3 regions of the Streptomyces sp. NPDC050147 genome follow, and region 3 is predicted to be linked to each of the others. Evidence: riboswitches for the same ligand, from Rfam matches in the RefSeq annotation. Region 3 holds a riboswitch; each other region holds the start of a gene.
What was found. Region 3 has a riboswitch for cobalamin ahead of AB0I94_RS01945 (prenyltransferase/squalene oxidase repeat-containing protein). Riboswitches for the same ligand answer to the same signal wherever they lie in the genome.
Positions count from the first base shown of each region.

Region 1 (4,778 bases), on a different contig from region 3:
GATCCGCGCGGCTCGCGAGGAGCGCTCGGCTCGCTCATGGAAGAAGCCTTTCCAGTACGAGGGTGAGGGCCGTGAGGCCCATGAGGAGTACGGCGCTCGCGGCCACGAAGGGCCCGGAGACGCGGGCGTCGGGCACGAGCACCCGCAGGGTTCCGTCGTACCCGCGTCCGGCGAGCCCGGCCTGCAGCCGGCCGGCCCGGTCGAAGGCCCGCACGAACGCGGTGGCACCGAGACCGCCGAGGGAACGCCAGGTGGCGGCCCGGGTGGTGTGGCCGAGCCGCGCGGCCTGCGCCTGCCTGATCCGGCTCATGGAGTCCAGGAGCAGGAAGCTCATCCGGTACATGACGAGGGCCACGTCGACGACCGGCGCCGGCACACCGGCCTTCACCAGGCGGGGCAGCAGGTCCGACAGGGGGGTGGTGAAGGCGAAGAGCAGGACGCCGAGGGAGGCCGCCGACGTGCGAAGGAGCAGCCCGCCCGCCCGCGCGGGGCCGCCGTCGGCGAGCGTGACGAACCCTTCGGGCCCGCCGAGTTGCACGGTCAGGGTCAGCGCGCCGGTGACGCAGAAACCGAGGGGGACCCGGTAGGCGCGCCACAGTTTGCGCGGCGGCACACCGGCCGGTCCGAGCAGCACGGTGAGCGCGGCGACAAGCACCAGGACAGCTCCCGGCCACGGCGGCAGGGAGATGGCAAGGACGGTGAGGCCGAGCCCGAGCACGGCCTTGTCCACGGGGTGGCGGCGGCGCCAGCGACTGCTGTGCGCCGCCGCGTCGATGGGCAGCACGCCGGGTCAGACCTGCCCGGTCCCGGCCCGGGTGCTCTCCTCGCCGGCGGTCGGCTCCGCGGCGGCCGCCTCGGCTCGCGCCGTCTCGGCCCCCTGACGGCGCCCCTTGCGCACACCGAAGTAGTACGCGAGGACGCCCGCGCCGAGCGCCGCCTGCAGCGCGAAGAGCGCCGACTCCACCTCCCCGGAGGGCGGTTCGTACAGCGGTGAGAACCAGGGCTCGTAATCCGGCTCGATCTCGGTGATCGCGGTCTCGGCCTGGGCGTCGGCCCCGGCGAACGGCTCCTTCTCGTCGTCGCCGAGACCGAGCGCCAAGGGCAGTACCGCGAGCGCGGCGACGACGAGGAGCAGCAGAGTATTGATCTTCGCGTTCCGGCTCATCAGGCGCTGGCCCCCGTCTCGGTCTCCGTCTTGCTGCCGGTGTCCGCCTTCGCGGACGGCTTCTTGCCCTGGAGCAGCACGCCGAGCCGCGTGAGCTCGCCCCTGCTCGACTGCACGAGCAGCCGCATCACCACGACGGTGAGCAGTCCCTCGCTGACCGCGAGGGGGATCTGCGTGACGGCGAAGATGCCGCCGAACTTGCCCAGAGCGCCGATGAATCCGCTGCCGGGATCCGGGAACGCCAGGGCGAGCTGGACGCTGGTGACGCAGTAGGTGGACAGGTCGGCGACGAACGCGCCGCAGAACACGGCGACCATGAGCGGCGCGTCGTACCGCTTCAGGAGCCGGTAGACGGCGTATCCGGCCCATGGCCCGACGATCGCCATGGAGAACACGTTGGCGCCCAGGGTGGTGAGCCCGCCGTGGGCGAGCAGCAGCGCCTGGAACAGCAGAGTGATGGTGCCCAGCACCGCCATGATCGGTGGCCGGAACAGGATCGCGCCGAGCCCGGTCCCCGTCGGGTGCGAGCAACTGCCCGTGACGGACGGGATCTTCAGCGCGGAAAGGACGAAGGTGAACGCTCCGGACGCACCCAGGAGCAGTGTGCTCTCCGGGTGTTCCTTGACCTCACGGGTGAGGGAGCGGACTCCGTGGACGACGAACGGCGCGGACGCTACGCCCCAGGCGATCGCGTGCGCCGGTGGGAGGAAACCCTCGGCTATGTGCATGGCTAAGCAGACCCTCTCCAGCACCTCGTGGATGGACAACGCGCCTTGGCCGGTCTCCTGGCTGACGGGTCGTACCGACCGGACTCCGCCTTCCCGGGCGCGTGTCGCACCCAGTGGCTGCCGCGAGGGCTGGAGCCGGACTTCCCGATCACAGTGGCGAGGGCCGCACCGGCATCACACCGGATTTCCCGAGCACCAAGGCGTGGTGACCCTAGTGCGCAATCGAGTGGCCTGACAACTTGCGGGGCCGCTCCACCTGTGGCATGCGCGAGCACACGCGACCAGGGGCGTACGCCCCTGGTCAGCCCCTGTGCATCGGCTCGCGCGCACCGACGTGCCCCACGCTTTCCGGGAGCCCTTTCCCTCCCCGCCACCACCGCTGGTCCCGTGTCTCACCTCACGGTCCGGAATGTGATCAGTACTGCCCCAAGAAGCCGATCACCCTCTAGCCTGATCCGTGCAACTGGTTCGCCCTGTCCGCCAGGCAGGCGCGTCGCAAGAGGGAACCCGGTGGAAATCCGGGACTGCCCCGCAGCGGTGAGTGGGAACGACCGCCGTCATGAGCACTGGGTCCGAGCGCGGACCCGGGAAGCGACGGCCAGTAGGGATCTGCCTCGGCAGATGTGCCCGCGAGTCCGAAGACCTGCCCGTTGCCCGCATGTGATCCCTCACGTGCGGACATCCCGGTGACCTCGTGGGCGGGTCGGCGTACAGATCAGGTGGAGCACCGCGCCGGTGGCGCGCGTAGGTCCGCCCGGTTCGTCATCCCTTCGCGTCCGTGTCCCGTCCCGGGATTCTCAGGAGTCATCTCGCGAAGGAGATTTCCGTGACAGCGAAGTCCGCGGCCGCGGCAGCACGGGCCACCGTGTACGGCTACCCCCGCCAGGGCCCCGACCGGGAACTGAAGAAGGCCGTCGAGGGCTATTGGAAGGGCCGCGTCAGCGCCGACGCCCTCCGGGAGACCGCGGCGCGCCTGCGCCGGTCCACCTGGCGGCGCCTGGCCGACGCCGGCGTCCATGAAGTGCCGACCGGCGACTTCTCGTACTACGACCACGTCCTGGACACCAGCGTCATGGTCGGCGCCGTCCCCGGGCGCCACCGCACGGCGGTCGACGCGGACGCCCTCGACGGATACTTCGCGATGGCCCGCGGCACACAAGACGTGGCGCCGCTGGAGATGACCAAGTGGTTCGACACCAACTACCACTACCTGGTACCGGAGCTGGGCCCCGACACCGTCTTCGACGCGGACTCCGCCAAGCAGGTCGCCGAGCTCAAAGAGGCCGTCGCGCTCGGTCTCGCCGCGCGCCCGGTGCTCGTCGGCCCGGTGACCTATCTGCTGCTCGCCAAGCCCGCGCCCGGCGTGGCCGCCGGCTTCGAGCCGCTCACGCTCCTGGACCGCCTGCTGCCGGTGTACGCGGAGGTCCTCGCCGACCTGCGCGCCGCGGGCGCCGAGTGGGTGCAGCTCGACGAGCCCGCCCTGGTCCAGGACCGCACCCCGGCGGAGCTCAACGCCGCCGCCCGCGCCTACCGCGACCTCGGCGCGCTCACCGACCGTCCTCAACTCCTCGTCGCTTCCTACTTCGGCAGGCTCGGCGAGGCTCTCGCGGTGCTCACCAAAGCGCCGGTCGAGGGGCTCGCGCTGGACTTCACGGGGGCCGCCACCAGCCAGCTTGAAGACCTGGCCGCCGTCGGCGGGCTCCCCGGCAAGCGTCTGGTGGCAGGCGTCGTCGACGGCCGCAACATCTGGATCAACGACCTGGAGAAGTCCCTGTCGACGCTGGGCACGCTCCTTGGCCTCGCCGACCGGGTCGACGTCTCCGCGTCCTGCTCCCTGCTGCACGTCCCGCTGGACTCCACCGCCGAACGGGACATCGACCCGCAGGTCGCCCGTTGGCTGGCCTTCGCCCACCAGAAGACCACCGAGATCGCCACGCTGGCCCGCGGTCTGTCCCAGGGCGCGGGCGCCATCACGGCGCAGCTTGCGGCCAACCGCGCCGACTTGGCTTCGCGGTCGGGTTCGGCCCTCACGCACGACCCGGCCGTGCGCTCCCGCGTCGCCGCCGTCACGGGCGCCGATGCCCGCCGCGCACACCCCTATCCGGAGCGTGCGGCGGCCCAGCGGTCCCGCCTCGGCCTGCCCCAGCTGCCCACCACCACCATCGGGTCCTTCCCGCAGACCACGGAACTGCGCACCGCACGGGCCGACTTGCGGGCGGGCCGTATCGACACGAACGGCTACGAGGAACGCATTCGCTCGGAGATCCGCGAGGTCCTCGCCTTCCAGGAGAAGGCGGGCATCGACGTCCTGGTGCACGGCGAGCCCGAACGCAACGACATGGTGCAGTACTTCGCCGAGCAGCTCAGCGGGTACCTCGCCACGCAGCACGGCTGGGTCCAGTCGTACGGCACCCGCTACGTGCGTCCGCCGGTCCTCGCGGGCGACATCTCACGGCCCGAACCGATGACGGTGCGCTGGACCTCGTACGCCAACTCCCTCACCGACCGCCCCGTGAAGGGCATGCTCACCGGCCCGGTCACGATGCTCGCCTGGTCCTTCGTACGCGACGACCAGCCGCTCGCCGACACCGCGCGCCAGGTCGCCCTCGCCCTGCGCGACGAGGTCGGCGACCTGGAATCCGCGGGCACTTCGGTCATCCAGGTGGACGAGCCCGCACTGCGCGAGACGCTGCCGCTGCGCGCCGCCGAGCACGCCGCGTACCTGGAGTGGGCCACGGAGTCCTTCCGTCTCACCACCAGTGGCGTGCGGCCGGACACGCAGATCCACACGCACATGTGCTACGCCGAGTTCGGCGACATCGTCCGGGCCATCGACGATCTCGACGCCGACGTCATCAGCCTGGAGGCGGCCCGCTCGCACATGC
Region 1 is NZ_JBFALJ010000012.1:93,460-98,237, reverse strand. Features, by position in the region: gene AB0I94_RS19920 (ATP-binding cassette domain-containing protein) at 1-38, opposite strand, end outside; gene cbiQ (cobalt ECF transporter T component CbiQ) at 35-784, opposite strand; gene AB0I94_RS19910 (energy-coupling factor ABC transporter substrate-binding protein) at 791-1,165, opposite strand; gene AB0I94_RS19905 (energy-coupling factor ABC transporter permease) at 1,165-1,893, opposite strand; cobalamin riboswitch at 1,923-2,108, opposite strand; cobalamin riboswitch at 2,341-2,559, shown strand; gene metE (5-methyltetrahydropteroyltriglutamate--homocysteine S-methyltransferase) at 2,720-4,778, shown strand, end outside.
Region 1: linked by a shared signal. The riboswitch ahead of metE (5-methyltetrahydropteroyltriglutamate--homocysteine S-methyltransferase) and the one ahead of AB0I94_RS01945 (prenyltransferase/squalene oxidase repeat-containing protein) in region 3 are both predicted to bind cobalamin.

Region 2 (4,778 bases), on a different contig from region 3:
CACCGCGTGGGTGTGGACCACGGCTCCGGCGTACGTCGTGCGGTAGACGGCCAGGTGCATGGGCAGTTCGCTGGTCGGGGCGAGATCGCCGAAGAGCTGGTTGCCGTCCGTGTCGACACCGACCGCGTCCCGCGGCGTCAGGCGGTCGTACGGCACGCCGCTGGGGGTGACCAGGATCGTGCCGCCGACGCGCACCGAGACATTGCCCGACGTGCCGACCACCAGACCGTCCGCGACCGTCCTGCGGGCCGCCTCCACCAGCTCGTCCCATGCCCGCTCCAGCGCGTCCTGCCGGCCCGCGCCCCGCTCGTCCCGCTGCTCCGTCATGCCGTGATCCTGCCAGGTGATCAGAATCTCTTCGACGGCTCGCTGAAGCAGTCGAAGAGCTTCGCCCGGGGGTAGCAGAAACCCCCTTGGAGGCCATGATTCCGGGCCTCCCGGTGCCGCTCCGGGAGATCTTCGCCGAGGCTCCGGAAGAACCGGAGTGACGGCGCCCCGCATTGGGTCACCGCAAGGCCCGACCCAGTTCACTTTCCGTTCACCCAGGTTGCCTACGTTCCACTTGCCACTGACGTCCAACAGAAGCCTGGGTAAATGGAACACATCACGCTTCTCCTCGGGATCGTGATCGTTACCGCTCTCGTGTTTGACTTCACGAACGGTTTCCACGACACAGCCAACGCGATGGCCACCACCATCTCGACTGGCGCTCTCAAGCCCAAGACGGCGGTGGCCATGTCCGCCGTGCTGAACCTCGTCGGCGCTTTCCTCTCCGTCGAAGTCGCCAAGACCATCTCCGGCGGCATCGTCAACGAGGACGGACTGAAGACAGAGGTGATCTTCGCGGCGCTTGTCGGCGCGATTCTCTGGAACCTGATGACCTGGCTGGTGGGCCTGCCCTCCAGCTCCTCCCACGCGCTCTTCGGCGGCCTCATCGGCGCCGCTGTCATGTCGATGGGCTGGTCGTCGATCGACGGCGGCACCGTCGTCACCAAGATCCTGCTTCCCGCGATCGCCGCGCCCCTCGTGGCCGGTCTGGCCGCGACGCTGGCCACGCGCCTGACGTACCGCATCGGCCGCAACACCGACACCAAGGCCACCGCCAAGGGCTATCGCGTGGGGCAGATCGCCTCCGCGGGCCTCGTCTCGCTGGCCCACGGCACGAACGACGCGCAGAAGACCATGGGCATCATCACGCTCGCCCTGGTCACCGGCGGCGTCCTGAGCCCGGGCTCCAACCCCCCGATGTGGGTCATCGTCTCGGCCGGTGTCGCCATCGCGCTCGGCACCTACCTCGGCGGCTGGCGCATCATCCGCACCATGGGCAAGGGCCTCACCGACCTCCAGCCGCAGCAGGGCTTCGCCGCCCAGACCAGCGCCGCGACGGTCATCCTGGCCTCCTCGCACCTGGGCTTCTCGCTCTCCACCACCCAGTCCTGCTCCGGCGCCGTGATGGGCGCGGGCCTCGGCCGCAAGGGCGGCGTCGTCCGCTGGTCCACGGCGTCCCGCATGTTCATCGCCTGGGGCCTGACGCTGCCGGCCGCCGGCCTGGTCGGCGCGGGCGCGGAGTTCCTCACCAAGCAGGGACCCTGGGGCGTCGCGGTGACCGCCGCGCTGCTGGTGGCCGGCTCGGCCGTGATCTGGGTGCTGTCCCGGCGCAACGCCGTCGACCACACGAACGTCGCCGACGACGAGATCGGCGGCTCCTCCGCCGACGAGCCCGCCGGCGTCGTGACCACCGCGATGGCCGCGGTCACCCCGCCGCCCACCGGGTCGGCCGTGGCGAGCGCGGACGTCGACTTCGTCAAGGCCACCATCCCGGCCCCGACCGGCACCGCGGCGGACCCCGCCCGGCCCGCCACGGTGTAAGGACACATCAGCATGAACATCGACTGGGCAGCGCTCGGCTCCGTCTTCGGAGTCAGCCTCGCGGTGACGGTGGCCCTGGTGGGCCTGTTCACCCTCGGCATCATCGGCCTCTCCAAGCACGAGGCGGCCACGTCCGGCGCCTCCTCCGCCGCGGGCGGCACCGCCACCGCGGCACGCACCGGCGCCTACGCGTGCTTCGCGCTCTGCGCGGCGGCCGTGGCGTACGGGATCTATCTGATCGTCGCCTGACAACCGTGGTTTCGAGTGGGGTGCGGGACGCTTCGGCGTCCCGCACCCCGCTTTCGTGCGACGGCTCGGCGAGCGCCCCCTCACAGGCCCGGCTGTGGGCCTCAGCACACTCTCCCGTCGCAGGTCAACGGCGAGTTGACGGGCCTTCGCGGGCCGTGGTGGACTGCCGGAGCCAATACGGCAGCAGGAGAGGAAGCCGGTGCGAATCCGGCGCGGTCCCGCCACTGTCACCGAGGAGCTGACTCCTCGGAAGCCAGGAACTCTCGCCGCCGATCACGTCGAACCAGGGCGCGGACACCCTGAGTGAGGACATATCGCCATGCGCGGCCGCCCGTTGCCGGACCAGTTCCCGAGCGTGAGCTCTCTTCTCGGCACAGCGACCGGCTGACGCCATGCGTGCCGATCGCGACTTCGCGTACGGCGCCGCCGCCGGCCTCCTCGGTGATCTGTTCCTCGGCGATCCTCGCCGCGGGCATCCGGTCGCCGCGTTCGGTCGGGCCGCGGGAGCCGTCGAGCGTGTGCTGTGGCGTGACCACCGCGGGTGGGGCGCCCTGCACGCCGTGGTGTGTGCCGGGGGCGCGGCCGGTGCCGCCGCCCTGGCTTCTTCTCTCGTACGGGACTCACGCGCCGCGTCCGTCGCGCTGACCGCCGCCACCACCTGGGCCGTGCTCGGCGGCACCTCGCTGGGGCGTGAGGCGCGGGCCGTCGGCGGGGCGCTCGCCGCCGGGGACATCGAGGTGGCACGGGAGCGGCTGCCGCATCTGTGCGGCCGCGATCCGCAGGCCCTCGACGCCGACGGCATCGCGCGCGCCGTGGTCGAGTCCGTCGCCGAGAACACGTCCGACGCCGTGGTCGGGGCCCTCGTGTGGGGCGCCGTCGGCGGGGTGCCGGGGCTTGTGGCCTTCCGGGCCGTCAACACGCTCGACGCCATGGTCGGGCACAAGTCCGTGCGCTACCGGCGCTACGGCTGGGCTTCCGCACGTCTCGACGACGTACTGGGGTGGCCGGGGGCCCGGCTCACCGCCGTACTCGCGGCTATCGCCGGGGAGTCGCCGCGCGGTGCGGTGCGGGCCTGGCGGGAGGACGCCGCCAAGCATCCGAGCCCCAACGCCGGGCCCGTCGAGGCCGCCTTCGCCGGGGCGTTGGGCGTACGGCTCGGGGGGACGCTCTCGTACGCGGGGCGCGTCGAGCACCGGCCCGTCCTCAACGGGGACGGGCGGGGTGTCGAAGTCTCCGACATCGAACGGGCCATGAAGCTGTCGCGCCGGGTGGGTCTCCTTGCCCTGGGCGTTGCGGCGGCCGTGAGCGCTCTACGGAAAGGCAGGGCCTCATGAATGGTGGACTGCTCGTCGCCGGAACCACCTCCGACGCGGGGAAGAGCGTCGTCACCGCCGGGATCTGCCGGTGGCTGGCCCGCAAAGGGGTCTCCGTGGCGCCCTTCAAGGCGCAGAACATGTCCCTCAACTCCTTCGTCACGCGCGAAGGTGCCGAGATCGGGCGGGCCCAGGCCATGCAGGCGCAGGCCGCCATGGTCGAGCCGACCGCGCTGATGAACCCCGTGCTGCTCAAGCCGGGCAGCGACCGCAGCAGCCAGGTCGTCCTCATGGGCAAGCCCGTCGGTGAGATGAGCGCGCGCGGCTACCACGGAGGGCGGCAGGAAGCGCTGCTCTCCACCGTCGTGGGATGCCTCGAGGAACTTCGGGGCAGCTATGACGCCGTGATCTGCGAAGGCGCGGGCAGCCCCGCCGAGATCAATCTGCGGCGCACCGACATCGTGAACATGGGGATCGCGCGGGCAGCCCGCTTCCCCGTGGTCGTGGTGGGAGACATCGACCGCGGAGGTGTCTTCGCCTCCTTCTTCGGGACCACCGCGCTGTTGAGCGCCGAGGACCAGGACCTGATCGCCGGGTATCTCGTCAACAAGTTCCGGGGCGACGTCTCGTTGCTGGAGCCGGGGCTCGACATGCTGCACCGGCTCACCGGGCGGCGCACGTTCGGTGTGCTGCCGTTCCAGCACGGCCTCGGCATCGACGAGGAGGACGGCCTTCGGGTCTCCCTGCGGGGCGCCGTGCGGGAGTCGATGGTCGCTCCCCCGGTCGGTGAGGACGTGCTGCGGGTCGCCGTCTGTGCCGTACCGCTGATGTCCAACTTCACGGACGTGGACGCGCTGGCCGCCGAACCGGGCGTCGTCGTGCGGTTCGTGGACCGGGCCGAGGAGCTCGTCGACGCCGATCTCGTGGTCGTACCCGGCACGCGCGGCACCGTGCGCGCCCTGGAGTGGCTGCGCGAGCGCGGCCTGGCCGACGCCCTCGCGCGGCGCGCCGCCGAGGGGCGCCCCGTGCTCGGGATCTGCGGCGGTTTCCAGGTGCTCGGCGAGCACATCGAGGACGACGTCGAGTCGCGGGCGGGTGCCGTGGACGGGCTCGGACTGCTGCCCGTGCGCGTGCGGTTCGCCCGCGAGAAGACCCTCGCGAGACCGGTCGGCGAAGCCCTCGGCGAACGCGTCGAGGGATACGAGATCCACCACGGCGTCGCTCAAGTCCTGGGCGGAGACACCTTCCTGGACGGCTGCCGCGTCGGCGAGGTGTGGGGCACGCACTGGCACGGCTCCCTGGAGTCCGACGCTTTCCGGCGCCGCTTCCTCGCCGAGGTCGCCCGCG
Region 2 is NZ_JBFALJ010000024.1:83,275-88,052, reverse strand. Features, by position in the region: gene AB0I94_RS30975 (class II aldolase/adducin family protein) at 1-327, opposite strand, end outside; gene AB0I94_RS30970 (inorganic phosphate transporter) at 595-1,869, shown strand; gene AB0I94_RS30965 (hypothetical protein) at 1,882-2,118, shown strand; cobalamin riboswitch at 2,260-2,402, shown strand; gene AB0I94_RS30960 (cobalamin biosynthesis protein) at 2,511-3,452, shown strand; gene AB0I94_RS30955 (cobyric acid synthase) at 3,449-4,778, shown strand, end outside.
Region 2: linked by a shared signal. The riboswitch ahead of AB0I94_RS30960 (cobalamin biosynthesis protein) and the one ahead of AB0I94_RS01945 (prenyltransferase/squalene oxidase repeat-containing protein) in region 3 are both predicted to bind cobalamin.

Region 3 (4,778 bases):
CCTCGACCGTGTCCGTCACGAAGTGCGAGAGCGGGTCCTGGCCGACCGTGCCGACGACATCGGCCAGTTCGCGCGGCTTGTGGGTACGGGTGTCGCGCCCCGCCACCGTCACACGGCCCCGCAGTGTGCCCCCGGTGAAGTGCGGCACGAGCCCGCTCACCGTGCCGAGCAGCGTCGACTTGCCGACCCCGGAGGGCCCGACCAGGAGCACCAACTCGCCCTCGGGTACGGCGAGATCGACGCCGCGCACGGTGGGCTCGGCGATCCCCTCGTACGTCACGGAGACATCCTCGAAGCGGATCATGAGGGCTCCTTGGTACGTGCGGGGGCGGAAACGGAGGCGGAGACAGGGGCGGCCGAATCGGCGGGCACCGGCGCCACGAAGGCGGGCAGCAGCCCGACGAGGACGGCCGCCGCGGGCCACAGCGGCAACGTCGGCGCCGTCAGGGGGACGACCCCGGGGTGCAGGGCGGACGCGTCGTACGAGGCGGCCCAGAGCATCAGGCCCGCCACCGCGACCCCCGACCCGGCGACGAGCCAGGCGCGCACGCCCCACGGGTCGGGGCGGTAGCGCGTGCGGACGGAGCGACGGCCGCCGAGGCGGAGTCCGGCGAGGGCGGCGACGAGACCGGCGGCCAGGACGGGCAGACCATAGCCGGTGCCGTCCGCGGAGAGCAGCCCGTACGTACCCGCGCAGACGCCCATCAGGCCGCCGAGCGTCAGGAACGCCGTCGCCCTGCGCACCCCGGCCGGAACCGGCGCGGTGCGCCCGAAGCCGCGCGCGTCCATCGCCGCGGCCAGCGCCACCGACCGCTCGAGCGCGCCCTCGAGGACCGGAAGACCCACCTGGAGCAGCCCCCGGATGCCCTTGTCCGCGCGCCCCCGAAGGCGTCGCGCCGCGCGAAGGCGCTGCACGTCCATGATCAGGTTCGGCGCGAAGGTCATCGCGACGACGATGGCGACCCCCACCTCGTACAGCGCGCCCGGCAGCGACTTGAGCAACCGGGCCGGGCTGGCCAGGGCGTTGGCGGCGCCGACGCAGATGAGGAGCCCGGCCAGGCGCACCCCGTCGTAGAGCGCGAAGAGCAGCCCCTCGGCCGTCACCCGGCCCCCGATCCGCACCCCCTTCGCCCAGTCGGGCAGCGGCACTTCGGGGAGCGTCACGATGACGTGCGTACCGGGGATGGGGGAGCCGAGGACGACGGCGAAGACGAGCCGGATCGCGATCACGACGAGGCCGAGCTTCACGAAGGCGCCGTACGAGCGCGCCCACGGGGCCGACGTGCGACGCGCCGCGACGACATAGCCCGCGACCCCGATGAGGAGACCGAGCAGCAGGGGATTGGTGGTGCGCGACGCGGCGACGCCGAGCCCGAGCGCCCACACCCACCAGGCGCCGGGGTGCAGCGCGTTGCTCCGGTGCGCCTGGGGGGCAAGGCGCCGCCGCAGCGCACCGGGAGCGGTGCTCGGGTGATCGGTCATCGTGCGGTCAGCCGCGTCGGCGGCGTGCCTGCCATACGGCGGCGGCGCCGAGCAGGGCGATGGCGGCCACGCCGGCGATCAGCCCGACGGAGGGGCCACCGGAGTCGCCCTGTTCCTTGCTCGCGTCCGGCTTCTCCTCGGCGTCCCGCGAGCGGCCGTTGCCCGAGACCTGCTCGCCGCAGCCCGACTTCGGGTAGTCGGCGATGGCGCACAGCAGCGCGTTGCTGTCATAGCGCAGGGGTTTGGCGACCGCCGCGAGCGCGTCCGCGCTCGTCGCGTCGTCCGCGATCCGCGCGCAGGCGGTACGCGGCTTCGGCGGGGTCTCCCCGTCAGGGGCGTCGCCCGGCGTACCGAAGTCGATGACGAGGGCGATCCGCTTGCGGTCGTCCTTGGCGGGGGTCTTGGCGCAGATCGTGTCGAAGTCCGCGGCGCCGCGCGGCTTCGCGGAGTCCTGCGAGTCGTCGGACACCGAGAACCGGAAGCCCTGCACGGCACCGTCGTCGGGGCGGGCGGTGCTGGGCCCCTGACTCGCGTACGCCCACTTCGCGCCGTCCCGGTCCCAGAAGGACCAGTAGCGGTAACCGGCTGCCTGGGCGGGGGCGGCGGCGAGGACGCCGAGCAGGGCGGCGGTGAACGCCACGGCCACCAGGCGTCCCCACCGCGCGCGACCCCGCGTCACAGCTGCTGCTTCTTCTTGTTGCCGCTGTACAGGAAGCCGATGCCGATACCGGCGACCATGCCGACGCCGATGACCCACCAGATGCTCACGCCGCCGTCGTCGCTGTCCTTCTTCTCGGCGGCCTGCTCGGTCGCCTGCGGGGCCGGACCCTGCGCGTTCAGCTGCTTGACCAGGTCCGCGCCGCCGAAGTCGCGCGGGTCCAGGCCCGAAGCGCGGGCGGCGAAGATCAGCTGGGCGTAGGCGGCGGGGCCGGACTTCTCGGCCCAGTCCGCGGAGTTCTTCGCCAGCCACTGGGCCGACTTCTCGGCCTGCTCGGGCTGACCGGCCGCGGCGAGCGCGAGCACGGAGTCCGCGGTGTTGCCCAGGTCGGGCATGTTCTTGGCACCGGGCATCGACGACATCAGGTGGTCGTCGCCCTTGGCGAGGGTCTTGAGGAGGTAGCCGGTGCCGTTCGCCGCCGCCTGCTCGGCGGTGTCGGCCTTCGCGCACTTCGGGGCGGCGGCCTTCTTCTCGGCGGCGTCGACGACCAGGCCCTTGCCGTGGGCGCCGAGGACACCGGCCGCCGTGGCGTCCGCGTTCGGCGAGAGCTTGCCGGACTTGACGTCCGCGAGGCCGAAGGCGCCGCCGTCCTTGCCACAGCTCATGGAGAGGGCGGGCAGCGCGTCGTACGGAGAGTTGCCGTCCTGCGACTTCACCGACTGCGGCTTCTCGCCCGCCGCGGCGAGCGCGCCGATCACGATGCCGGTGGAGTTGGCGTCGGAGTCCATGCCGGGGCTGTAGCCCCAGCCGCCGTCCTTGTTCTGCACCGACTTCAGCCAGCCCACGCTCTTGTCGACCGTCTTCTGCTGACCGCCGAGCGCGGCGAGCGCCTGCACGGCGGAGGCCGTCGCGTTGCTGTCGAACATCGTCTTGGAGTCGCACGGCTCGCCCGCGTCGGCGCGGTACGCGGCGAAACCGCCGCTCGGGCACTGCTGGCCGGTGAGCCAGTCGACGGCCTTCGCGGCGGGCTTCACACCGGCCGAGTCCTGGGCGAGCAGGGCGTACGACTGCCGGAACACCCCGTCGAACTTGGGGTCCGCGTCGCCGTAGAGACCGGAGGGCAGCTTGGCGGAGGGCGACGGGGACGCGGTGTCCGCGAAGGCGGCCGGGGCGGCGGCCGAACCGAACACGGCGACGGCGGCCAGGACCGCTGCGCTGCGGCGAACGTTCATGATGCGGCGGGTGCCTCTCACTGCGGGGAGCGGGGCAGCACGGGCGCGTAGCGGGCACGGGCACCGGGCGGCTCCGGCTCCGTATACCTCGACGGTGCCGTTCATCGGGGGCCCCGATGAAGCGAGCCGGTCATGCTTCGTACCGGGCATTCCGGCTCTCCGTCAGCTCGGTGAACTGCGGATACGGCTGCGGGTCAGCGCCGGATTCGCACCGGCTTCCCCCTGTACGGGCATGATGACGACGGAGGCCACTCTACCGGCCCGTAGGGGGAGCGGCCCGGGGCGCCCGCCCCCGGCCGGAGCTCACACCGCGCGGTACCGCACCGGATCGTTGCCCACCGCCTCCGCGCGCCCCAGCTTCACCAGGCGCCGCACATGCGCCTCGGCCTCGGAGACCGCGATGTTCCGTGAGCCGTAGCGGATCTCGGCCCAGGGGCGGTTCCACTCCATCCGCTCGGCGAGCTGCCAAGCGGTGAGGGGCTCGGCGAGGAGGGCGAGCAGGTCGGTGAGGCGCTCCTCGTGGTGGACCAGGATCTCGCGCACGCGGGCGGGGGCGTCGGTGAACGCGTACTGGTGGGCGGGAAGCACCTCGGCGGGTCCCAGGCGGCCGACGCGCTCCAGGGAGTCGAGGTAGTCGCCGAGGGGATCGGTGATGGTCGCGTCGTCCGGGTCCTCGTACAGGCCGATGTGCGGGGTGATCCCGGGGAGCAGATGGTCCCCGGAGAACAGCCGGCCGTGGCCCGGCAGCCGCGCCGGGTGCTCCTCCTCCAGGTGCAGGCAGACATGGCCCGGGGTGTGGCCGGGGGTCCAGATGGCGCGGAGCCTGCGACCCGGCAGTTCGAGCAGCTCGCCCGGGGTGATGTCGCGGTCGGGGAGCGCGGCTGCCATGCCGGGCAGCCGGGGCGCGCGGCCCGCGTCGCGGGCGGTGAGGAGCGGGGCCAGGTGGTCGGCGGGGGCGCCCGCGGCCGTCAGCTTCTCCACCATGTAGTCGAACCAGCGTGCGGGCGGTCCGGTCCGCGTGCGGCGTACGACCGACGCGTCCGCCTCGTGCATCGCGATCCACGCGCCCGATGCCTCGCGGACCTTGGCCGACAGGCCGTGGTGGTCGGGGTGGTGGTGGGTGATGACGACGCCGTGCACCGCGTCGGCGGACGTGCCACAGGCGGCGAGACCGTCGGCGAGCGAGTCCCAGGACGTGGGGTCGTCCCAGCCCGTGTCGATGAGGACCGGACCGGCGTCCGTGTCCAGGAGGTGGACGAGGGTGAAGCCCAGGGGATTGTCCGGAATCGGGACCTTGATGCTCCATACGCCCCCGCCGTGCTCGGTCACCCGCGGATCGGTCACCTGCGTCATCGGGGCCCTCATCTCTCGTCGCTGCGCGGCCACGACCACGGCCTCGGTCAGCA
Region 3 is NZ_JBFALJ010000001.1:427,705-432,482, reverse strand. Features, by position in the region: gene AB0I94_RS01960 (ATP-binding cassette domain-containing protein) at 1-304, opposite strand, end outside; gene AB0I94_RS01955 (energy-coupling factor transporter transmembrane component T) at 301-1,482, opposite strand; gene AB0I94_RS01950 (SCO2322 family protein) at 1,490-2,131, opposite strand; gene AB0I94_RS01945 (prenyltransferase/squalene oxidase repeat-containing protein) at 2,158-3,372, opposite strand; cobalamin riboswitch at 3,496-3,622, opposite strand; gene AB0I94_RS01940 (MBL fold metallo-hydrolase) at 3,676-4,725, opposite strand.